DNA from 2 places in the Paraburkholderia sp. RAU6.4a genome. Region 2 is predicted to be linked to the other one. Evidence: predicted binding sites of a transcription regulator. Region 2 holds the regulator's gene; the other holds the start of a gene.
What was found. The regulator HrcA, encoded in region 2, represses chaperone genes, less so after heat shock. The targets are predictions, from matches to a motif close to TTAGCACTCNNNNNNNNNGAGTGCTAA.

Region 1: a site for HrcA is predicted at 2,303-2,329, ahead of groES (co-chaperone GroES). Genes of this name have one in related genera too.

What each region holds. Positions count from the first base shown of each region.
Region 1 is NZ_JBNDKQ010000002.1:3,241,054-3,246,160, reverse strand. It holds gene cysC (adenylyl-sulfate kinase) at 1-41, shown strand, start outside; partial or broken gene groL (chaperonin GroEL) at 245-1,886, opposite strand; gene groES (co-chaperone GroES) at 1,940-2,230, opposite strand; gene OKW40_RS19775 (FkbM family methyltransferase) at 2,765-3,475, opposite strand; gene OKW40_RS19770 (IS5 family transposase) at 3,837-4,829, opposite strand.
Region 2 is NZ_JBNDKQ010000002.1:3,125,252-3,130,358, forward strand. It holds gene recN (DNA repair protein RecN) at 1-960, opposite strand, end outside; gene OKW40_RS19220 (NAD kinase) at 1,027-1,929, opposite strand; gene hrcA (heat-inducible transcriptional repressor HrcA) at 2,140-3,159, shown strand; gene hemH (ferrochelatase) at 3,341-4,411, shown strand; gene OKW40_RS19235 (RNA-binding S4 domain-containing protein) at 4,420-4,827, shown strand; gene OKW40_RS19240 (hypothetical protein) at 4,799-4,960, opposite strand.

The sequences.
Region 1 (5,107 bases), 120 kb from region 2:
GAAGGTCCTCTCATCGCACGGCTCGCGCCGCGGGCGCCTGATCCGGACAAAAGGGCGTCCGGAAGCGCTCGCCAGCAAGCGCATCAACGCCGGCCCCAAACGAAAAAACCCGCATAAGCGGGTTTTTTCGTTTGGGGAAACGCCTCGCGGCGCACTCCCCACATGGACTTCCAGCCGGGCCTCGGCCGTGATCCAGACGCGCGGCAGTTCAACCACGCGGCCGGACCACGAGGCCCGAGCGGAATTACATGTCCATGCCCATGCCGCCCATGCCGCCGGGCATGCCGCCAGGCATCGGAGCATCTTCCTTCGGCAGTTCGCAGACAGCTGCGTCGGTCGTCAGCAGCAGGCCAGCAACCGAAGCTGCGTTTTGCAGCGCCGTGCGCGTCACCTTCGTCGGGTCCACGACACCTGCGTCGACCAGGTCGACGTACTCGCCGGTCGCTGCGTTGTAGCCGTAGTTGCCCTTGCCAGCAGCAACCGCTGCCACGACGACGCTCGCTTCTTCGCCACCGTTGGCGACGATCTGGCGCAGCGGCTCTTCCATGGCGCGCAGAACGATCTTGATACCTGCGTCCTGATCGGCGTTAGCGCCCTTCAGGCCAGCGATTGCCGTACGTGCACGGATCAGCGCGACGCCGCCACCCGCCACGATGCCTTCTTCCACAGCCGCGCGCGTTGCGTGCAGTGCGTCTTCGACACGTGCCTTCTTTTCCTTCATTTCGACTTCGGTCGCAGCACCGACCTTGATCACTGCAACGCCGCCTGCCAGCTTGGCGACGCGTTCTTGCAGCTTTTCACGGTCGTAGTCCGAGGTCGCTTCTTCGATCTGCGTGCGCACTTGCTTGACGCGAGCTTCGATGTTCGCTGCTTCGCCAGCGCCGTCGATGATCGTGGTGTTTTCCTTGCCCACTTCGATGCGCTTCGCCTGGCCCAGTTCAGCCAGCGTTGCCTTCTCGAGCGTGAGGCCGGTTTCTTCAGCGATGACCTGACCGCCGGTCAGGATCGCGATGTCTTCCAGCATCGCCTTACGACGATCGCCGAAGCCCGGAGCCTTGACGGCAACGGTCTTCAGGATGCCGCGGATGTTGTTGACGACCAGCGTTGCGAGCGCTTCGCCTTCGACGTCTTCAGCGATGATCAGCAGCGGACGGCCAGCCTTCGCGACTTGCTCGAGCACCGGCAGCAGGTCACGGATGTTCGACACCTTCTTGTCGTGCAGCAGCACGAACGGGTTCTCGAGCACGGCGACTTGCTTGTCCGGGTTGTTGATGAAATACGGCGACAGGTAGCCGCGGTCGAATTGCATACCTTCGACGACGTCCAGCTCGTCTTGCAGCGACTTGCCGTCTTCGACGGTGATCACGCCTTCCTTGCCGACCTTGTCCATTGCTTCAGCGATGCGCTCGCCGATCGACGAATCGCTGTTCGCCGAGATCGCGCCAACCTGGGCGATTTCCTTGTTGGTCGTGCACGGCTTGCTGATCTTGCGCAGTTCTTCGATTGCGGCTGTAACGGCCTTGTCGATACCGCGCTTCAGGTCCATCGGGTTCATGCCCGATGCGACGTACTTCATGCCTTCGCGGACGATCGATTGCGCGAGAACCGTAGCGGTCGTCGTGCCGTCGCCTGCGTTGTCGCTGGTCTTGGAAGCGACTTCCTTGACCATTTGCGCGCCCATGTTCTGGAGCTTGTCGTTTCAGTTCGATCTCTTTCGCGACCGACACACCGTCCTTGGTGACCGTCGGGCCGCCGAAGCTGCGCTCGAGAACCACGTTGCGGCCCTTCGGACCCAGCGTGACCTTCACGGCGTTGGCGAGAATATTCACGCCTTCGACCATCTTGGCACGGGCGGAATCACCGAATACGACGTCTTTAGCTGCCATCTTCTAACTCCTTGAATACTTTGGATATAACCGGTGAAGTAGCGACCTTGCGCTTACTTCTGCACCACGGCCATGATGTCTTCTTCGCGCATCACGAGCAGTTCGTTGCCGTCGACCTTGACGGTCTGGCCTGCGTACTTGCCGAACAGGACGCGGTCGCCGACCTTCACGTCGAGCGCAATGGCTGCGCCCTTGTCGTCGCGCTTGCCCGGGCCGACTGCGAGGATTTCACCTTGATCCGGCTTTTCCGCTGCGGCTTCGGGGATCACGATGCCCGACGCGGTCTTGGTTTCCTGATCCAGACGTTTGACGATCACGCGATCATGCAAAGGACGAAGGTTCATACATACTCCTCTCTGATTGAGACTGAAGAACGCTGAGAAAAACCCGGCTGGCCGAGCCAACCGGAGATGTTGTTAGCACTCTCGTGCAGCGAGTGCTAATTATATGGACGGGCAGTGACAAATTCAAGAAGCGGGGAACGCGGTCGAAGTTCACTGATCCTCAAATGTGATTCGCTCGGGCTTGAACCCCGCCCCGTGCGGAACGTCTGCCGTTCGGTATTTTCTCTAAGAAAACAATAATTTACCGACGTGTTACGTTGAGATTCGGCCCTTCGTGAAAGAAGAGGCGAGCCATGACGAGGCAGCGACTTGGGAGCGGAGCGCCCGCTCGAAACGTCAAACCCAGGGAAATCCCCCATAAGCGCGGGCCGTTACGATCGCCAGCCTTCAGGCAAGTCGAGGGGGCTCATGAATGTGCTTCGCGGCTGAGGCACCAGTCGGTCCAGGTATATCTGGACCGTTGCAGCGGCCGTTGAATAGTGGGATTGTGAAATTGATAGCAGCTGCAAGGACGATACGTGCAGAACCGCAACGCTATAACTGAGTGCGAAAGATTTGAGATCTTTCCACTCTGAAGATCAGCGACAAATATGTCCAACTGACCAGTCGGTAATTGCGCTCCTCCAGATAGCGAAATATGGCGGAATCTATTACTTCCCTTATCGAAGTCAGCGTAGACTCCACAATAATGATCTTTGGTTTATACCTGCTGATATCAATCGAGCGCAAGACTTCGTAATCGTGACCTTCCACGTCGATGGAAAGCAGATCGATTTCCTGGCCGGCGTACGGGGTGTGCTCGAGAACGTCGTTCAATGTGGTAGTTTCAACGGTCCGGACGGAGATAGGCTTCTGGACTTCGGCCGCAGCCACGATGGGATCTATGGTCGAAGTCAACCCATAATTTGAAAAATTATAGACTTCCTTGAGCTGTTTCTCGTTCGAGACGGCCGCACATACATTGACATCACCGGACCGCGCAAGAGAAAACGTTTCAATTTTCACTGAATCCATGTCTATGTTGATGCCGCGCCAACCACGCTTGTAAAGCGCATGTGTGTTCGAGAACTTGACAGGGTGGTATGCACCAACGTCGACATAAACACCCTTATTGCACCGGGGACTGATTATCTCGCGCAACACCGCGCCCTCTCCAAACTGCGAGTAGTACAAACGCGGCCCGCGTGTTATCCACGTCTTGCGGACGAGCCAAAGGAAGTGTCCGAACGTCTTCGGGTTCAACATAACCGCTCCTCACTTCGAAACGATAACGGCAAAAGGTCAAACAGCGTTTGATCTGGAAGCTTGCCGAGCAGAAGGTCGGTCCGGTCCGGCATTACGTTAGCTAATATTCACATATAGCAGGCCTCATTACCGCCGCAAATGTGCCGCAGTACGGACCAAACGATATTCGCGAATTAGTTACATGCTCGAAAGGTCGTTGAGCGTTACATCTGCAGACTACTCGACGGTTAGGGAAGCGCTGATCAATGGACCAACTGCCCAAGTTGCAGACGAGATGCCGTCGAATTTTCCGGATGACGAAGCGAATCGATGCTCAACTCGGTGAATTGGACGCGCAAACGAGGCTCCCTGCTCGCATTTTTTATACGCATGACGGATTGCTCCCATGGACCGATCGCGACAGATTTCGCGCAATCACCAGATTCGCAAGAGCGAACAGGCTGAACAGTTGCGCGGTGTTCTTGGCCAAGCCCTTGTATCGCGTCTTGCGATGGTGAAACAGGTTCTTGACGATATGGAATGGATGCTCAACCCGCGACCGGATCTGCGCCTTGGTTCGCTCGACCGCGATCACCAGGTTCTTCAGCGCCCCGTCCTGCATCGCCTTGATCTTTCCCCGCTTGGCAGCGACGTGCCACTTCACGGTCTTGCCCGCCATTTCCTCGCGCTTGTCTACGCCAATGTAGCCCGCGTCGGCGAACGCCTGCTCTTCATGTCCGTGCAGCAGGGCATGCGCTTGCGATACATCCGACACGTTGGCCGATGTGCCAACCACACTGTGGATCAGGCCCGAATCGGCATCGACGCCAATGTGGGCTTTCATTCCAAAGTGCCATTCGTTTCCCTTCTTCGTCTGATGCATTTCCGGGTCACGACTCTTCCCGGCGTTCTTGGTCGACGGCGGCGCTTCAATGATCGTTGCGTCAACCAGCGTGCCTTCCTTCATCATCAGCCCACGCTCGCACAGCGAGATGCCAATCTCGTCGAACAACTTCCGTGTCAGTTCGTGTTCGATCAGCAGGCGCCGGAATTTCAACAGCGTGGTCGCATCAGGCACGTTCTCAACTGCCAGATCGATGCCGGCGAAGGCTCGCAGCGCGATGCTGTCATACAGCGCGTCTTCCAGTCCTTCGTCCGACAGCCCGTACCACTGTTGCAGGAAGTAGATTCGCAGCATTCGCTCCAGGCCAATCGGCGGGCGGCCTCGCGTGCCCTTCGGATAGTGCGGCTCGATTGCCGACAGCAAGCGCTGCCACGGAACGACCTTCTCCATCTCGGCGAGGAAGCGTTGGCGCCTCGTCACTCGCTTCTTGCCTGCAATTTCCGCTTCGGCGAAGCCGATCTGCCTCTTCATCAGTGTGAGTCTGTTCCGTGAGTTGCCTTCTATAACGTCCTCAGCTACGCCAACGATGACCACCGAGCTGAATAAATCAGCGCTTCCTTAGCCGAACATTAAGCGAAAGTCATAATAATGTGTATTTTTGGCCGAAACCGTCGAGTATGCAAAAAGCTTCCGGTTCCAGTCGGTTCGCGTGTCGTCGACTACAGCCGCGCGAGATTCAGTCCGGCGAAGCCTTCTGCATCAGGCCACGATGCGCCAGTTTCGGTCGCCCGACAGCGCGCTCGTTTCAC
Region 2 (5,107 bases):
CAGGCGGAACTTGCGCGCAGCCGAGTGCAGCGCGTCGAGGCGCTTTTCGACCTGCGCGAGCCGCTCCGGATCGAGCTCGAGCTTCTGCGCGTAGTGGCTCAGCGAATACGCGGCTTCCTGCAACTGGATTTCGGCCGGTTCGAGCGCGGCGAGCACGTCGTTCAGCGCGGGGTCGATCTCCGCGAGGTCGCGCACCTTCGACACGATCGAGCCGAGATGCGTGATCATCGCGTCGTCCGATTCGGACAGCGCGCCGAGCGCTCCCTGCACGCCGTCGATCAGATTCGCGGAATGCGACAGCCGCCGATGCTCGGTGTTGACTTCTTCCCATTCGCCCGGCTGTGGCGCGAGCTTGTCGAGTTCGGTGAGTTGCCACGCGAGTCGCTCGCGTTCGAGTTGCAGCTCGCGATCGCGCGTTTGCGCTTGCTCGACGGCCTGCGCCTTGTCGCGCCACGTGCGCCACGCGCGCGTGACGGCGGCGGCCAGGTCGGACAGGCCCGCGTGCGTGTCGAACAGCTCGCGCTGCGCGTCCGGGCGCATCAGCAACTGGTGCGCGTGCTGGCCGTGAATATCGACGAGCATCTCGCCGACCTCGCGCAGCTGCGCGAGCGTGGCCGCCGTACCGTTGATGAACGCGCGCGAGCGGCCGTTCGCGTCGACCACCCGCCGCAGCATCACGGTGCCGCCGTGCTGGCCGTCGTCGGCCGCGCCGAGCGCCTGCGTGTCGAGCCATTGATCGACCTGTGCGTGCGTCTCGAACTCCGCGGTGATGTCGGCGCGGCTCTCGCCGGTGCGCACGACGCTCGCCTCGGCGCGCGCGCCTAGTGCCAGCGCGAGCGCGTCGATCAGGATCGATTTGCCGGCGCCGGTTTCGCCCGAGAAAACGGTAAAGCCGCTGTCGAATTCGAGGTCGAGCGCGGCGACGATGACGAAGTCGCGTATCGAGAGGTGGCGAAGCATGGAGGTCGTCGGGTGAGCTTGGGATTCGGGTGGCGGCCGCGGCGGCGTGCGAAATCAAAGTGCCGCTTACGGCCTCGGGTCTTCTTCGTGCGACGGGTACTCGTGCCAGTGCAGCTTCTTGCGTAGCGTCGCATAGTAGCTGTAGCCGACCGGATGCAGCATCGGCACCGTGTGGCGCGAACGGCGCACCTCGATCGTGTCGCCGAGCTCCAGCGACGTGAACGACTGCATGTCGAAATTGACGTTCACCTCGCGCCCGGAAACGATCTGGATGCTGACCTTCGATTCGTCCGGCAGCACGATCGGCCGGTTCGACAGCGCGTGCGGCGCGATCGGCACGAGCACGATGCCCTGTAGTTGCGGATGCAGGATCGGCCCCTGCGAGGACAGCGCGTACGCGGTCGAGCCGGTCGGCGTCGCGACGATCAGGCCGTCCGAGCGCTGGTTGTACATGAAGCGGCCGTCGACCGACACGCGCAACTCCGCCATGCCCGAGAAGCCGCTGCGGTTGACCACCACGTCGTTGAACGCGAGCGCGTGGTAGATCGGCGTGCCGTCGCGCACGATGCGCGCTTCGAGCAGCACGCGCTCCTCGCGCTCGAAATTGCCGGACAGCATCTGCGGCACGATCTCGCGCATGTCGGAGATCGGAATGTCCGTGATGAAGCCGAGCCGCCCGTGGTTGATGCCGATCAAGGGCGTGCGATACGGCGCGAGCTGGCGGCCGATGCCGAGCATCGTGCCGTCGCCGCCGAGCACCACGGCGACGTCGGCGCGCGCGCCGATCTCGGCGAGACGCAGCGCCGGATAGTCGGTCACGCCGATTTCGGCGGCGGTGTCTGCTTCGAACACGACTTCCAGGCCGAGCTTCGCGATGCAGGCGGCGAGCGCGGTCAGCGGCTCGCCGATGCCTGGCGTATTGCTGCGCCCGACGAGCGCGACGGTCTTGAACTGGCTGGTCACTTGCATGCCGGCATTACACCATAGGTAGGGCCTGAAAAGAACCGCAGACCAACCCGGTTGTGGGGCGGCGCACGCAGGGCGTCTGCGTATGTCGCGATTATCGTTAGAATGGTGAAGACCCGATGACATGCGAGCCCGCCGACGGCGGTGCATTCGCCGGGAGCGGGCGCCGCGGGCGCTCTCGGCTGCGATGCCAATGAGCTAAAATTTTTCGCCATGCTAGATCCTCGCGCACAAACCCTCCTCAAAACGCTGATTGAGCGCTACATCGCCGAAGGTCAGCCGGTCGGCTCGCGCACGCTGTCACGTTATTCGGGCCTCGAACTGAGTCCGGCCACGATCCGCAACGTGATGTCGGACCTCGAGGATCTGGGGCTCGTGATCAGTCCGCATACGTCGGCAGGGCGCATTCCGACGCCACGCGGCTACCGCCTGTTCGTCGACACGATGCTGACCGTCGAATCCGCCGCCGACGAGGAGGCGGTGACGCGCACCGTCAAGACCACGCTGCAGGTGGGCGAGCCGCAGAAGATCGTCGCCGCGGCGGCGAGCGTGCTGTCAAATCTGTCGCAGTTCGCCGGCGTCGTGCTCACGCCGCGTCGCAGCCACGTGTTCAAGCAGATCGAATTCATGCGCCTGTCCGACCAGCGCATTCTGCTGATCATCGTGACGCCCGAAGGCGACGTGCAAAACCGCATCCTCGCCACCCAGCGCGACTTTTCGCCTTCGCAACTGGTGGAAGCCTCCAATTACATCAACGCGCACTTCGCGGGCCTCTCGTTCGACGAGGTGCGCCGTCGCCTGCGCGAGGAAATCGACGAGCTGCGTGGCGACATGACCTCGCTGATGCACGCGGCCGTCACCGCCAGCACCGACGAATCCGACACCGGCGAGACCGTGTTGATCTCGGGCGAGCGCAATCTGCTCGAAGTCGCCGATCTTTCGTCGGACATGGCGCGCCTGCGCAAGCTGTTCGATGTGTTCGACCAGAAGACCAGCCTCCTTCAGTTGCTCGACGTGTCGAGTCACGCGGCGGGCGTGCAAATATTCATTGGCGGCGAATCGAATCTGGTACCGATCGAGGAAATGAGCGTCGTCACCGCGCCGTACGAGGTGAACGGCAAGATCGTCGGCACGCTCGGTGTGATCGGACCGACCCGCATGGCCTACAACCGCGTGATTCCGATCGTGGACATAACCGCGCGGCTGTTGTCCATGACGCTCAGCCAGCAGTAGTCCTCGGGCTCCGCGGAACTGGCGTCATCGCAGTCCGTGGCGATCATGATGCGCGAACGCGCGGTGTCTGCCAATCGTCCGAATGGCCAGGGGTCTCTGGCGGCGCCGGGCAGAACTCGCGCCGCTATAATGAATCTCCATTGAATCGACTCGCCGCAAAATGCGGTGATTTCTGCTACCTATGCGCTTCGACCTCGAGCGGCCTTCACAGAACGCCACGTCGCATCGCGTCGCCGTGTTGCTGATCAATCTCGGCACGCCCGACGCGCCGACGCCGCGCGCGGTGCGCCGCTACCTCGCGCAGTTCCTGTCCGATCCTCGCGTGGTCGAAATTCCGGCGCTGCTGTGGCAGCTCATTCTGCGTCTGCTGATTCTGCCGTTGCGCGGCCGCAGCTCTGCGAAGAAGTATGCGGCGGTGTGGATGCCCGAGGGCTCACCGCTACGCGTCCACACCGAAAAGCAGGTCGAGGGCCTGCGCCATCTGCTGCAACTGAACGACTACACGGTGCTGGTCGACTACGCGATGCGCTACGGCACGCCGGGCATTCCGGCAATGCTGAACCAGCTGAAGCTCGCGGGCGCCGAGCGCGTGTTGCTGATGCCGATGTATCCGCAGTATTCGGCGTCGACCACCGCGACCGCGTTCGACGAAGCCTTTTCCGCGCTCAAGCGCATGCGCAACCAGCCGGAAGTCCGCACCGTGCGCCAGTACGCCGATCATCCGGCGTACATCGCGGCGCTCGCCGCACAGGTGCACCACTACTGGCATCTGCACGGCCGCCCCGATTTCGCGGCGGGCGACAAGCTCGTGCTCAGTTTCCACGGCGTGCCCAAGCGCACGCTCGACCTCGGCGACCCGTACCACGAGCAATGCCAGCAGACCGGCGCGCTGCTGATGCAGGCGCTCGATTTGACGTCGGTCGAATGCCGCATCACGTTCCAGTCGCGCTTCGGCAATGCCGAATGGCTGCAGCCCTACACGGCGCCGACGTTGAAGGAGCTCGGCGCGGCAGGCGTGCGGCGTGCTGACGTGTTTTGCCCGGGTTTCACCGCCGACTGCCTCGAAACGATCGAGGAAATCGGCATGGAAGGGCGCGGCGAATTTCTGCAGGCGGGTGGCAAGGAGTTTCACCGGATCGCCTGTCTGAACGCGTCGCAGCCGTGGGTTGCCGCGCTTGGCGAAATCGTCGCGCAGCATCTGCAGGGCTGGCCCGTGCAGGCGGTGCCGGTGCCGCACACGACAGGAGCTTGAATACGCAGATGAACTACCGCATCTCAACCGAACCGGGCGCGAAACTGCGCATCGACAAATGGCTGTGGGCCGCGCGCTTCTTCAAGACGCGTTCGCTGGCCGCGGAGGCGGTCGACAAGGGGCGGGTGCGTATCGGCGGCGTCGCCGTGAAGCCGGCGAAGGACGTGCGTGTCGGCGATCTGGTCGAAATCGAGATCGAGCGCTACGTGTGGCAGGTGGAGGTGCTGGGCGTATGCGACGTACGCGGTCCGGCGAGCGTCGCGCAGACGCTTTATGTGGAAACCGCGCAGAGCAAGGCGAAGCGGCAGGTCGAGCAGGAACGGCGCAAGGTCTACCACGAGCCGGCCGCCGCGCTGCACGGCCGACCGACCAAACGCGACCGGCGCACTATCGACAGATTTTCAGGTGGGGATTGAGAAACTGCTCCACGGTGGCGTGTGCGCCGCCGTACTCGGTGGTGTGGTCGTTGACCGCACCGGACATGCAGATGGTCGTGGTGCCCGCGATCAGTACCAGTGCGACCACGCCGATTGCAAAGGTCAGTTTCACGGTACTCCCCTTGATGGGCTGAAACAGGCTATCGGAACGACTGTCAGGTGTCGGTAACGCTTACGTCAGATTAGGGTTAACGTGGCGTTGCTGCTCCATGACTGGAGAATAGGTCAGTTGCGGGCTGCACTCAATCTCTATCTGATT